Regions from separate parts of the Anaerobacillus sp. 63XJN7_4_ISO-PGPR-S23-413 genome, predicted to be linked through region 2. Evidence: riboswitches for the same ligand, from Rfam matches in the RefSeq annotation. Region 2 holds a riboswitch; the other holds the start of a gene.

Region 1 (7,488 bases), 1.2 Mb from region 2:
TAGATACTTTGGCACCAATTGATTCGATACGTGATCCTCATCTTCAGGATAGCTCACCCACTCAACTGCCGGATGATCTTTTAAGTAAGAAACGATTTTTCGAGTATTTGCAATGTGCTCTTTCATACGAACATGGAGTGTTTCTACACCTAGGGCAATTTGAAAAGCGTTAAATGGACTAAGCGCAGCACCTGTATCTCTTAGGAGCTGGACCCTTGCTTTCACGATATACGCGGCTTCGGGTAGCGCTTCTGCGAATACTATGCCATGGTACGTGTGATCGGGTTCGGTGAAGCCCGGGAACTTAGGTGAATTCCAATCAAATTTACCACCATCGACAATAATCCCTCCCATTGTGGACCCGTTTCCGCCAAGCCATTTTGTGGCGGAATGAACGACGATATCTGCTCCATGCTCAATTGGTCTACAAAGATACGGAGTAGCAAATGTATTGTCTATAATAAGTGGGATTCCAGCTTCATGTGCAATATCTGCTACTTTTTCAATATCTAATACATGTAGACCCGGGTTGCCTATCGTTTCTGCAAAAATAGCTTTCGTATTTGGAGTAATGGCTGATTTAAATGATTCCAGATCTTCAGGATCAACAAAATTGGTCTTTATTCCGTATTTCGGAAGTGTAGCAGAAAAGAGGTTATACGTTCCACCGTATAAAGTCGAAGCAGATACAATTTCGTCTCCGCTATTGGCTACATTTAGAATGGCAGTTGTAATGGCAGCCATACCACTTGCAAGAGCTAGTGCTCCAACACCACCTTCTAGTTGAGCAATACGTTCTTCAAGTGTACCGACTGTAGGGTTGCCGATGCGCGAATAGATAAACCCTTCTTCCTTTAAGGCAAATAAATCGGCTGCGTGATCAGTATTATTAAATCGATAAGCATTCGATTGATAAATCGGTAGAGCCCTTGCGCCTGTAGCTGGATCAGCTTGTAAACCTCCATGAATTCCAATTGTCTCCAAATTATATTTTTTCTCTGCCATTTCACTTCACTCCTTCGATATTTTTAGTTAATGTTACTTGTTCCTTTATAAGCGGTCCCCATTTATCAAACTCAACGAGAAATCCATCATGACCAAATTTCGTGTTGATTAAATAAAACGGAGAAGAATGAGCTTGAGCAAACAATTTTTCTAAATCTTCTGGAGGATAGATTAAATCCCCTTTAAATCCAATAGCAAGAATGCTCGCTTTAATGTTCTTGATGATGGATATAAGATTACCTCGCCCTTTACTAATATCATGTGTGTCCATTGCCCTTAATAAATACAAATAGCTATTTGCATCAAATCGGCTTACAAGCTTATTTCCTTGATAGTGTAAATAAGATTCCACTTCGTACTGTGCTTCTTTATGATTTTCTTCTGAAGTTTCGATCGCCGCTCGACCGAATTTTTTTTGAAACATTTCATCTGTCCGATAAGAAATCATACCGATCATTCTTGCAGTTGCAAGCCCCGATGTTGGCTGGTGATGAGGATCGTAGTATCCATCCTTCCAATCAGGATCGTTTGTAATAGCAAATCTAGAAATCGCGTTATAAGCTATTCCATACGTATTTAAGCTTGGAGTTACTGCAAGTGGAATCAGATGCTCCATTCCATCTGGGTAAAGGGCACCCCATTCAAGAACCTGCATTCCTCCAAGTGATCCACCAATCACAGCATGAAGGTGATCGATACCTAACACTTCAAGTGCCTTTTTCTGTGAGTGCACCATATCTCTCACTGAAACAAATGGGAAGTCCGCTTTATACTGTTCTCTGGTGACTGGATTAATCGATAGCGGTCCTGTAGAACCGTTACATCCTCCAAGAACGTTAAACGTTATAACTTGAAATTCGGAAGTATCGATATAGCCATCCTTTCCTATTAATCCTTTCCACCAGCCGGGCTCCGAATCACCAATTGTATATTGATTTCCTGTTAATGCATGACAGACAAGAATAACGGGAGCGTCTTCTGGTCCAACGCGTTCATAAGCGAGTTCTACTTCATGTAGCGTCTCGCCCGACTCAAGTGTGAACGATCCAATCAATACGTTCTGAGCTTCGTATCTCGTCTCACTTTCCAAACCCCTATCACCCCTTTCGAGCAATCCATCTTTATTCATTAAGGCTATAATAATGAGCCATAAATCTAGAACCAATGCTATAAGAAAACGTCGCTTCAATATAAAAAAACCTCTCCGAAAGACAGAGAGGCTTGATTTATTCATCAGCTCCGCTTATCTTTCAGGATTTCTCCTGCAGGATTTGGCACCTTTTCAAACCACAATTGGTTTGACGGTTGCCGGGCTTCATAGGGCCAGTCCCTCCGCCTCTCTAGATAAGTAAGAATATTTTGTTTTTGTTTAATTGAGTTTATTTTAGCAAGGTGGCGCATTAGTGTCAAACACTTTTTCGGAATTATCATTCTTTTCATTTTTTTAAAGAATGTCTAAGTTAATCCAAATTATCGTGAAACAGAGCCTACAGTGTATTAAGTTTGATTAGAATCGAATTTTTGATAAAGTAGCCTTAGAATAATTTTGAAGAGGTGATTGATAGTGCAAGCGCCGTCCTTTGCGTTAGAAGAAGTACAAAGCGGAGAAATCATCAGCTTAACGGACTTCAGGGGGAAACCAGTTATGATTACATTCTGGGCTTCCTGGTGCCCCGATTGTATGAAAGATTTACCGATGAAAGAACAGTTCTACCAGCATGCAGATACTGATACATTAGCATTCTTAACAATTAACGTGACAGGTCGTGAACGGTCAGAAGAAGCCGGTAAAGATTTCACGATCAAAAACAATCTTCCTTTCCTCGTTTTACAAGACAGTGGACGAGAAACTTACGACAAATTTGGTTGTACAGGTGTCCCAACAACTGTATTGCTTAATCAAGATCATCAAATCGCACATGTGTTCGATGACAAATCATCATTTCTTGATATCGCAAAGGCATTGCCCGACATCATGACATCAAAATAAACACACCAATCGAGTAGGAGGGGGTGACTAACCCCCGACCTCTCACACCACCGTACGTACGGGTCCGTATACGGCGGTTTCATGAAAATCTAACGTTCTTCTAACGACTTCAATCCTAACTTGCGCCAATAGTCGTCATTTAGGGGTCGATGGAGGATTGGGCTACTGGCAACTCGCCAGTAGCCTTTTCTTGTGTTTGCCCATTCAAAAGCTTTCGCTTTTCTTACACCTAAAGAAAGAAGATGTTTTCTCCTTGTCTTTGGGGTTTTCCATTCTTTCCATCGAATCATCCGTAATCTTCTTCTCAACCATGCCATTAATTCTCTGAAGATTGAAGGTGTCTCAGCGAGCTGAAAATAGTTACGCCACCCCACGATGAATCGGTTGAGCTTCCTGATTCGTTCTTCTATTGCTATACTCCACTTTCGTGACGTTAGGCGTCGGAATTCCTGTTTCGCACGGTGAATCGCCTGCTTTGCGACCCTGATCTTCGCTCTTCGGTGTGGGGTGAAACTAAAACCTAGAAACGTTCGTTTCCACGGTCGGTCAATCGCACTCTTTTCTTTATTAACCTTCAGTTTTAATGTCTTCTCGATGAACTGGCTGATATTTCTAAGAGTGCGCTCGGCTGCCCTTTTTGAGCCTACGTAAATCTGACAATCGTCAGCGTATCGGACGAACCGAATGCCTCTCGACTCTAGCTCTTTATCCAATTCATCTAACACGATATTTGAGAGAAGGGGACTTAAAGGACTACCTTGTGGTGTTCCTGTTTGGTTCGTCTGTGTTAAGCCGTTCTCCATAACTCCAGCTTGTAGGTATCTCCGAATGATTCGAAGGACACGACTGTCCTTGACACGATAACTTAATGTACGCATGAGTCGGTCGTGGTGAACGCGATCAAAGAATTTCTCCAAATCGATATCCACCACCCACCGAAATCCGTCATTGATATATTCTTGCGCTTTTCGAACCGCGTCGTGCGCTCGTTTTCCTGGTCGGAATCCAAAGCTTGAGTTGGAAAACGACGGATCGTAGATCCGTTGAAGATAAAGGTTGATAGCTTGTTGGATCAAGCGATCCATGGCGGTTGGAATTCCTAGCTTCCGTTTGCCTCCGTTTGGTTTCGGGATTTCGACACGACGGACGGGTGACGGTTGATAGGTTCCATCCAGGAGTTGGGGTTCGATGTCGTTCCAGGACTCCGAGATCTGGGATTTCAGTTCGGACGTGGGAATGTGATCGACCCCGTGACTTCCTTTGTTTCGCACCACTCGTCGATAGGCTCCATTTAAATTGTTTCGATGAAGTATCTTTTCCAACATGCTTTCTTCCTCCACGTGACAGGTTTCGTTCCTTGTGTGACATCGATTCTCCACGCTCCGTATGCCCTCCGAGACTTCACTCTTCCCTCATAAGTTGAGCTGATATGTTCTGTGTCATCGAATGATGCGTACATCGGAGAAACCTGTTCTCTTTTCATGATTCGGTCCTTCCCGTCCCAACTCGAGTTTGGGGTGGTACTACGACCTCGGCTGACTTCTGATGACTCAGTGGCTTCTTGAAAGTCAGTTACCGCAAGTGTGCGGCTCGTCATCAGATCTCCCCGGGTAAGTGCACAAACTTCCTCTCCATATACCCGCCTTATTTACTACCATTCCCTTTGGTTGTATGGATTTTAATGTGTTTAGCCATTTCGTCCAAGAATGATAGCCTTCTATAAGGTTCGTGTTCCTCAGGTCGGAGATTTGCCTCCAGCTTCCTTCAGATTCCAAGTCGCCCTGGACACCCTTGCCTTTGGCTAACGGTTACTACAACCTTCACCGTTCGGGACTTGAACCCTAAAGCGTGTGCACATGCCGGGCACACTAAAAAAAGCCAGAGGGATCCCTCTGGCTTAAAATAATGAAAATAAAATAAATAATAGCATGTTGCGTTATTTGTCTTTTTTATCTTTCTTGTCTTTCTTGTCTTTCTTGTCTTTCTTGTCTTTCTTGTCTTTATCCTGCTTTTCGTCTTTCTTTTTGTCCTTTTTATCCTCTTTTTCTTGAGCTTTTTCTATTTTTTTATCCGATTTTTCCTGAGATTTCTCTATTTTCTCGTTTGCTTTTTCAGCTTTCTTTTTTTCTTTGTCTTGTTCTTTAGCTATTATAGAATTAGATTTGTCTTCGTTTTTCTCTATTTTATCTTTTTGCACTTTGTTGTTATCTTTAGAGTCTTCAGTTTGATCTGACGGGCTGGTTTCTTGTTCTGAAGGCGTGTCCTTTTGTTCTTTCTCCACCTTTTCAACCTTATCAGAAGAGCTTTGCTCAGGCTCCTGAAGAACTAAATCACTATCTTCTCGATTCTGATTAGGTACCGTCTTATCGTTCAACTGGACGACAGAATCTTCTAGCTCCAAAGAACGATCTTTCGACTTTGATTCCACTGCGGTCATGCTTTCGGTCTCTAATTCATCCATGTTTTTGACAGACAAATTCCGTACATCCTCTATTGATAACGTAGCTCCCCGATCAACAGCAGCAAGATAAGTCATATATTTTCCTGGTGTTATCCCATTTTCTATAGCTTTTGCTCGAGTACTATAGTCAGTATCAAGTATGGTTGTAATAGCAACTGCTTGATTGACTAATGCTTCATTCTGTTCTATTCCTTGAATCGTATTCTCAAGCTGATCCTTAATCGCCTGATAACGCTCTTTCTTCTCCACATTTGAGGCGACAATAAGCAGTTTTCTATCTTCTGTTAGATACCCCTCTTTGTCGAGTTTCGAGACTAGGAGCCCTCCAAATTCGCTTAGAGGCATGTTCGTTACCTCTTGATCTAAGTTTAACCCTTCACCGTCCGAATTCCACGCTTGATATTGAACAACTTCAAGGTCGGAGTTGACTCCAACCTCAATACTTGGATTGATATCAAAGCTTACATAGGCCGCAACTGCGTCATTTTGTCTAACAGGAATCACACCTGTCACGATTACAACTAATAACAAAATTGCTGCCATACCGGCCAGGGTGGGCATAGAGGGGGTAAAATAACCTTTTTTCTTGTTTAATGGTTTTGGTGTAAGTTTAATTTCAGAGCCGATTGTTAACGTATGATTTCGCTTCAAATTGATCGTAGTAAACTCCCCATCGGGTGTTAATACAACCGCTTTACGTCCACGAATGTCCATTATGACCCCATTTTTCATCCCCTGGCCCCCTTAATTCAACTACTGTATATATGATTTCAGCGCATTAAATCCACCCAGATGAATTAACGCCACTGCTATTATATACTTTCGATTACGTTCAATCGTTTTTCGACTGCATGTAACGAGCGCTAGCAAATCTTTTATAGGGAGCTGCTTTTTTTCTAGCAAATAACTTGAAAGAATGTCATCTTGAGCAATCAATTGCGCAATCATCTTTGCATTTTCTCTTGCATCAATATGTTTAGGACAGTTTTTGCTCAGAACTTTAAACGTAATGCTAAATTTCTTCAACAATTGTTCGTATTCCTCAATTTCATACATTCTTACTTCACGCTGTCTGTCCATTTCGTATACATCAAGTGCAGCTTTCTGTTCTGCAAAACTATCTTCTAGTCGGCCTTCCTCATCAAGTTCCTCAGGCTCAAGATAAATATACTTATTTTGTCTTGCTTCTTTACGGATATGGTCGATGACTCTTCTTCTAATCACCATATCAGCAAAGGTTAAAAATCTACTTCCTTGTCCTTTTCGAAACTGATCCATCGCTTCGTTAAAAGCTGAAAGTCCGATACTGAACTCATCCATCGAATGATTGATATAACGATTACAAACTTTGGACGTGATTTTCTTAATAAACGGTTGGTAATCTTCTAATAGCTGGTTTCTTAATAACTGGTTTCCGTTTTGTATACTATCAATTTTATCTTCTAATGTAATATTATCTTTTTTATTTTCTTTATGATTTGCGAAATTTCCCATTGTGCTGATTGAAATGGTTGTCATGTTATACACCTCTCATCTTGCAGTCAATTTCTAATTGATTGCTTCTCGGGTTGGATTCTTAGATGTTTTTAGTTTGAGAATTCTAAATTAGTAATTAAAATAAAAATGCGTCACCATTCGTATCAAACATCGGAAAGGTGACTCTATTCAGTTATACCATTCAATCAGCATGAACGAAAATACAATTTTATGACAATGTTACTGTTTCTTTACTTCCTGTTATATTAATTTATCATTATTAATCTTGCTTAATTTTCAGCGAATTGCGTATTCATTCAAGCCCGTCTTGAAGCGATTTTCTAAAACCAGAAAATAACGATAAATTGGTCAAATTTCATCAAACGAATTTGTGTTCACTAAGAAATGCATCCACAGTTACGACTGATTCGAAGGCAAAAAGGGTGTTATTTCCGCCCTTCTCCCTAATAACTGTTAATGCAGGTACACTTTGTATTTTAAGTGTTTCCGCTACCCAAGGAAAATAATTTAAATTACATGAGTAGATATGTGATTC
Region 2 (7,488 bases):
TATTACAGTGAGAATTAAACCTATTGTATAGAGCGATATTTTCTTCAAAACTTTTCATCCTTTCTACTTGTATGTGACGATAGCGTTAGAAAATCTAGTGGAAGAACGGCAGATATTAGTGAACCTCTTTAAAATAACCCGAACCTAACCAGTTCGGGTTATGAAGGGTCAATTATTCAGTTAGGGTTAATTCGTCTTCCGTTACCCATTTATGATTCGTTACTTTTTCGCCACCAGTTGTTGGTGTGTAGTCGATCATATATACGGTAGTTTCTGTAGCGGATTCGACCGTTGCAATCGCACCTTCCATTCCTTCCATATGAGAAGCCATTAATGTTACTTCAGTTCCTGATGGAAGTGGAGCTTCATCTGGATCTTCCAGTTCTTCATGAATGACCCATTTATGATTTTCTACGGGTTCTCCGCCATCTTCAGGGGTGTAAGTTACAACATAAGCTGTCGTATCATATGCCCCCACAATAGTTGCTTCTGCACCTTCCATTCCTTTCATATGGTTCGCTTCAATGATCGCCGTGCTACCTTCTGGATAAGTCGGATCTTCAGACTTTTGTAGCTCTTCAGGTACCTCAGCAGAGCCTGAATGATTCATCCCTTCCATATTACTTTCAGAGTTTGCCTCTGTGTTATTAGAGTTTTCATTTACTTGTTCATTGTTGTTTGCACAAGCAGCAAGAATGAGCGCCATTGATAATGTTATTACACCAATCAATTGAGTTTTACTTTTCATGATAGTCCTCCTCTAGTCTTTGGAATTGTATGCCAATATCTACTTTATCCGTAAAGTATGCACTTATTGTGCAGATTTCATTTGTTCACAGATTTATCGAATATCGGTGAAAGAACACTAAAAGGCCGCTCTTTCTGTAAGAGCGGCTGTCATGTGAATTATGGTTTTTCAGGTGGTTCCCCTATGACGCGAACTTCACGTTCAAGATCGACATCAAACTTTTCTTTTACTGTTTGCTGCACATGATGAATCACGTCCAGATAGTCAGTCGCTGTCGCATTATCGATATTTACAATAAAGCCAGCATGCTTTTTGGAGACTTCAGCTCCACCGATTCGTGTACCCTGAAGCTGTGAGTCCTGAATGAGCTTACCAGCAAAAAGGCCAGGAGGACGTTTAAACACACTGCCACATGAAGGGTATTCTAGCGGTTGCTTTGTTTCACGTTTTTCCGTTAAGTCATCCATGATTGCTTTAATATCCTCATACTCTCCAACTTTAAGCTTGAAAGTAGCTTCAAGGACAAGAAGACCATTTTCTTCTACATTACTATGACGGTAAGATAAATCAAGTTCATCAGCTGTCAATTTAACGAGCTTTCCTTCCTTTGTTACAGCAAGAACGCTTTCGAGACAATCCGCGATTTCTCCACCGTATGCTCCTGCGTTCATATAAACAGCTCCGCCGACAGATCCTGGGATTCCGCATGCGAATTCGAGCCCACTTAGTTTGCTGTCACGAGCAAATTCAGAAGCATCAATAATACGTGCACCAGCTTGAGCAATAACTTTTTCTTCTTCTTTTTGAATGGCTTTTAGTGACGAAAGATTCAGGACAATTCCTCTAATGCCTCCATCTTGAATAATAACATTAGAGCCTTTTCCTAAAATGGTTAATGGATAGTTAGATTGATAGGCGTACTCAACTGCTGCTCGTGCGTCCTCTAGCGTGTTAGGAAACACAAGGACATCCGCACATCCACCCATTCTTGTATACGTATGTGCATTTAATGGCTCATTTATCTTCAGTTCCGCACTGGGTAAAATGGAGCGGAGTTCATTTAATACATTTTGATTATTCATAGGCTACCTCGCTTATAAAACAGTTCGTTTTCATTGTGGTTTGAGTTCAATAATGTTTCATGGACATATTCAAACACATTTAAAATAATAACACAACTACTTGATAAATATGATGTTTTTCATAAAAGAAGCCTTTAATTCGAAAAGAATGTTACTTGGAAAGCAACTTATATAGCGGAAAAATCAATCTCAGACTTCGTGATTGGAAAAATGCTGTTATCCTATCAAATGCATAAATCATTGTATTCGTTACTCTTCTACAGATACTGTTACTAATCATCGCCAACGTTATCAAAAATAATCAGCTTATAGAAAAAATGTAGTAGATATAATATCCTATGTAAAAATGTATTTTAATACTGTAGTACAGGTGTACAGATAGGGTTTTTGGTAAAAAAACAACAACCGGAGAAATTAAGTTCTCCGGTTGTTGTTATGAATTAAGCTTTTGTTCGATAAGCCGTATTGTTATCTTTCAATGTCTCATCAGTTCCAAATAAAAAGTGCTTTTCCATATTTGGAGAATATACCGAGTTTACAGTTGTTCTGCCAACTGTTTCAGCCACCTCTCGCAGCATACTTGGAGAAGCCCCGCAACAGAGTCCGAAGTAATTGACGCCAACCTGCTTTGCTTTCTTAGCCCATTCCGCTAGTTCATAGCGATTGCAATAAAGCGGGTCTAAAGAGGTTGGAAAGGTCGTCTCTGTTGGCAATGTACACGCACAGCCACCGTCTGGTAAGTTAAAGAATGTTGGGTGTTCTTCTGTTGTACGATAAGGGATTGGAAGAGCACCAACATAGCCGTTAACAGACTGTCTAATTTTTTCAATGTAAGGCTGCATTGTGGCAGGTCCTCTAAAACAATTCATGCCAACAACTAGTGCACCTTGCTCTTCTAATAAACGGCAAGCTTCCTCAACGGTATAGCCGTCCCTTAAAATGTTCTCACTCATAAGTCCGAGTGTAATTACAGCTTGAAGATCCTGCTTTTGAATCTCTTCTAGCGCTATTTTTGCTTCTTCATAGAAGTAGAAGGTTTCGCCGTTGATGAAATCTACGCCTTCTTCTTTGCTCCATTTCACCATTTCAGCAAAAATTGACCGAATTTGTTCCTTACTTTCCTCATCTTCAGGATCAAATAAGTTTGTATTTGAAATGTTTCCAGCAACTAGCGCTTCTTCTTCAGGGTGTTCCTTCGCGACTTCTTTAGCCAGGCGGATGGCTTGTCTATTGAGCGGTTCTAACAAATCTTCTTTTCCAATAATCCTCATTTTCTCTCGATGACCATTATACGTAAAAGCAAGTACGACATCTGAACCTGCAAGCATATAATCACGATACGTTTGTTTTAGCGCTTCAGGGTTGTCTAGGGCAACTTCGGGTACGAATGATCCTGCTTGTAAATAACCACGACGCTCTAGTTCAAATAGATAACCTTCCCCGCAAATAACTGGACCATCTTGCAATCGTTCTTCAAGTGTTCTTTTCATGTGTAACAGCTCCTTTTCTGGATAAAATAAAAAACCCTCTTCTTAAACAATAAGAAGAGGGTTTGCTAACATAATCCTCCTCTTATCTTCCAGGTGATATCACCTGTAGGATTTGGCACCAGCTTCAACTGTAGTTGAAAGGTTGCCGGGCATCATAGGGCCTATTCCCTCCGCCGCTCTTGATAAGAGTGTTGATTTAATTTTTGAACATGTGTGAAATTATAGACCGGTTAACTGGAAATGTCAATCACTTATCTGATAATTACGAAATGTTAGGATAATCACTTGCTTTTCAATCGATAGATGCGATCTTCACGCCCTATCGGCTCGACTGACATTGATCCAGATGCAACAAATGAATCGAGGTAGGTACAAACAGCATAATAAATTTTTGGTTTCTTTGTGGAGTATCTCTTGTCTTGTACCTTTCCTTCCTTAATCAAAAGCTCACAAATCATCAGAGCACTTTCCATACCTTGCTGAATATAAGAGTCTACCTCTTCCTGTGTTGTAAATGAAAGGTCCCCTACAAAATAGGTTTCCTTAGGTTTCTCGCTTGTCTTTTCTTGTAAAGGTTCTTGAACATCTTCCGCGAACAAATCAAAAGCGCCTTGTAATTCCTCTTCTGGTTTCGGTTCTTCCTGGTTGCTTTTCGGGTTGACTACTTGTTCTACAGTGTTGCTTCCTCTTTGAAGAGCTTCTTTTTCTTCACGATAAGATCTGATTAAACTGTTTAGCCTTTTTTCTTGTAGATCTAGTAATGGAAGATTTAATGAAAGTGGCTGTTCAATGTCTAGTGGAAGGTTCAATCCTTCAGGAATGTCGTATGTAGGATAGCCGTTCTGTCTTTTCAACAGTAGCTCATCCAACTCATAATCTATTTCCATAAATCCCTTCACAACTTCTCTCACAATGGAAGCGGGTAATCCGGTATGCTCTTCGAAATGATTTATCCCGAAACGCCGTGTTTCTCCTGTTTTTGCATGTCGAACAACATACTGATACCGTAAAGAGCGACCGCACTCACATTTTAAATCATCTGAAACGAAGCCCGCATCGATGTAATCTTCTAGTATCCAATCATCAAGCAGCATCCTGATTTCTTCATCCGTTGCCCCACTTGGAATCATCCGCCCTTTACTTCTAGCAATTACATTCGCAAAAGCCGTTTTTTTACCGCGTTTAAGAAAATTCATTACATACGTTTGTTGCTCAATTGTCAGATCTGAAAAAAGCTCATCTCTTTGGGTGCTTGTCAGGCTTTGTGTCATATAAATCCCTTTCTGTACGATAGTAATGCCATTATATCAGTAAATATTCCAATATTGTTTGCATCGGATAAATTCTTAAAATAAGAAACGCCAATTCTGATGAATTGGCGTGAATTCGTTCTTAACGATGGCGGCCGTGCTCGCTCTTATGATTATGATGATGCTTTTCTTTTTTCTGTTTCGTTAAGTCGAGTGTATATTTAGCGAAACCATTTTCTGTTTCATCAACAAAATGAATCGTTTTAATGCTTTCCGCATAGGTTTTGGCTTGTAACGAGGATTCAAAAGTGACGTTCAGTTTCTTCTTATTAACTGTGTGAAATGACCAGTTCTGATCAGCTGTTGGATTAATTGTTTTGTTTTCAAGAATATAGTCAATTAAAATTTGTCTATTTTCATCAGGGGAATCAATAACAATATTAGAACCATCTAAGTGCGGAAAGTGCCCTCCGCCTGTCGCTCTGTAATTATTTGTAGCAACGATAAAGGACATGTCTTTCGTTACCTTTTCTCCGTTGTATTTTAGCGATTTAATTCGATTAGCATCAGCATTTACTACACTCCCACTCATATCATATTTCGCAGATTCTGTAACATCGATTTGATAGGTAACGCCATCAATAACATCGTAGTTATAAGAAGGAAAATCAGGATTAATTAAAGGCTGTTCCTGTTTATCTTTTTTGTTGATTACATTAAATTGGCCTGCTGACATTTCAAGCCAATCCTTCAGTTCGTCACCATTTAACAGAACCGCTTTCAGTGTATTGGGATAAACGTAAAGATCAGCTGTGTTTTTAATCGCGATGTCCCCAGCAGGAATATCTGTATAGTAGGACGAACCTCCTCGACCACCCGCTTTAAATGGAGCCCCAGCGGATAGGACTGGAATACCTTCATATTCGGTACCTTGAATATTGTTTTCTACATACCATTTTTGTGCATTGGTTACAATCTGGATGGACGGATCATCATTAACGAGCGCAAAGTAACTGTTAATGGGAGCTGTTGTTTCACCGACAGCTGTTCGCACATAATCAATTGTCGCTTCATGATCCTCTTTCACTGCATTGACGATATCAATGTCTGCTTCAACAAGTGGTGTTTTCGTTACTTTATCATAGATTGGACGAGCTTCAGATTTGGAATCCTTCACTGACCATTCCCCGTTATCTTCCGTTAAAGATAGGTCGATTACCCCTAGGTGATCTCCCCAGTAACCTGGCTCGACGGAAGCGACTCCATTAATGGTTCCTTTTGTATTATCCACTCCATCAACTCCTTGAAAGGTGTTATCTCCAGGGAATACTTTGTGGGCATGTCCAAATAAAATGGCATCGATGCCTTCCACTTCGCTTAAGTAGTAAACGGCATTCTCGTCATTTCCCTGTGGTGCTGCCTTCTCAAAGCCAGAATGAGGTATGGCGACAATAATATCGGCCCCTTTTGCCTTCATTTCTGGCACGTATTTATTAGCTGTTGCAACAATATCCTTTACGATCACATTCCCTTCAAGATTAGCCTTATCCCACTGCATCACCTGTGGTGGAACGAATCCGATCACGCCTACTTTCAGTTGATGTTCCGTTCCTGAGTCATCTTTCACGGATTTATCAAGAATTTGATAAGGAGTGAAATAGTTTTGATCATTTGATGGATCATCATCGTGGTCATCTACATACACGTTCGCATTTATGTATGGGAAGTTTGCGCCGGCTAGGCTTGTCTGAAGGAAATCGAGACCAAAATTAAATTCGTGATTTCCAATGTTCCCTGCATCATAATTCAGAAGGTTCATGGCTTTGTATACAGGGTGAGTTTCCCCTTTCTTTAGAGGGTTGATTTTTGCAACGTAGTCACCAAGCGGATTTCCCTGTAGTAAATCGCCGTTATCGAATAATAAACTGTTCTCAACTTCACCACGAGCTTTGTTAATTAATGTGGCTGTTTTGGCGAGTCCAAACTCATTCGTAAGCTGATCCTTATAATAATCATAATTTACGATATTCGTATGAATATCAGTCGTTTCCATGAGGCGTAGGTGAACATTCGCATTTGAGGCTTCTGCTTGAGCTGGAGTTTGAACAATAGGTACGGCAATTAAACCGATTGATAGCGCAGCAATAAGTGTTTTACGAAACTTGTTGTTATTCATATGTATTCCCCCTTAAGTATTGAAGCATTTTACCCAATATTAGTTTACCTACAATTGTTAATAAATGTTTGGAATTCAAATAAAAAGTTTGAAAATAGTAGAAAATGCTTCAGGAGACACGGGTGAATGGACCTAATTAAACATTTTTTCAAGTTTAATCAACTTAATTCGTAAAACTTGGACATCCGTTTATACATGTACATATCCTGGGACATACATTGAGGATGTAAAGAAAAAATAAAAATCTTCAGGAGGAAATACTTTATGTGTAATTCAAGTTCATCTTCATCATTTTGCTGTCCTGCCCCTTGTTCCACTCCGAACTTCTTTGGTAACAACCCAACGTTAATGGCTATTAAAAGATGTCTTCCAATTCGTACTATATGTCAAGATGAGGCAGCACCAGTTCCAGTTGATCTGTTAGTTGCTCCAATAGGCACTCCAGCACCTTCACTAGCTAGTGGATTTTTATCAATTATAAACACTAGTTCAGTAGCAAATGATTGCGTTATGACTCTTATTGTAACGGACGATACTGGCGCTGCAACGGAGTATACGATTGATGCACAATCTTCTTTAGTATTAGAACTAACGAACGTAACGTTGATTCAAATTCAGTGTACTTCAGCTGCACCTCCAACTCCAGATGTTTTTTGTACAGCTACTGTTGAAATGGATCTTCAATATACTGCAGGACTATAATATATTGCACTCAATGAAGTCTCACGATGGAGAGTGCTTT

What was found. Region 2 has a riboswitch for S-adenosylmethionine ahead of AC0VYO_RS11735 (homocysteine S-methyltransferase family protein). Riboswitches for the same ligand answer to the same signal wherever they lie in the genome.
Region 1: another riboswitch for S-adenosylmethionine. It lies ahead of metX (homoserine O-acetyltransferase MetX); the one in region 2 lies ahead of AC0VYO_RS11735 (homocysteine S-methyltransferase family protein).

Annotation. Positions count from the first base shown of each region.
Region 1 covers NZ_CM149688.1:3,359,445-3,366,932, forward strand. Annotated here, with positions in the region: gene AC0VYO_RS17585 (O-acetylhomoserine aminocarboxypropyltransferase/cysteine synthase family protein) at 1-1,005, opposite strand, end outside; gene metX (homoserine O-acetyltransferase MetX) at 1,007-2,095, opposite strand; SAM riboswitch class I at 2,246-2,356, opposite strand; gene AC0VYO_RS17595 (TlpA disulfide reductase family protein) at 2,570-2,995, shown strand; gene ltrA (group II intron reverse transcriptase/maturase) at 3,085-4,320, opposite strand; gene AC0VYO_RS17605 (hypothetical protein) at 4,287-4,592, opposite strand; gene AC0VYO_RS17610 (anti-sigma factor domain-containing protein) at 4,932-6,188, opposite strand; gene sigI (RNA polymerase sigma-I factor) at 6,210-6,974, opposite strand; gene AC0VYO_RS17620 (thioredoxin family protein) at 7,312-7,488, opposite strand, start outside.
Region 2 covers NZ_CM149688.1:2,201,381-2,208,868, reverse strand. Annotated here, with positions in the region: gene AC0VYO_RS11750 (F510_1955 family glycosylhydrolase) at 1-48, opposite strand, end outside; gene AC0VYO_RS11745 (YdhK family protein) at 173-748, opposite strand; gene murB (UDP-N-acetylmuramate dehydrogenase) at 907-1,830, opposite strand; gene AC0VYO_RS11735 (homocysteine S-methyltransferase family protein) at 2,271-3,320, opposite strand; SAM riboswitch class I at 3,400-3,509, opposite strand; gene AC0VYO_RS11730 (DUF3895 domain-containing protein) at 3,602-4,591, opposite strand; gene AC0VYO_RS11725 (bifunctional 2',3'-cyclic-nucleotide 2'-phosphodiesterase/3'-nucleotidase) at 4,713-6,746, opposite strand; gene AC0VYO_RS11720 (hypothetical protein) at 7,011-7,448, shown strand.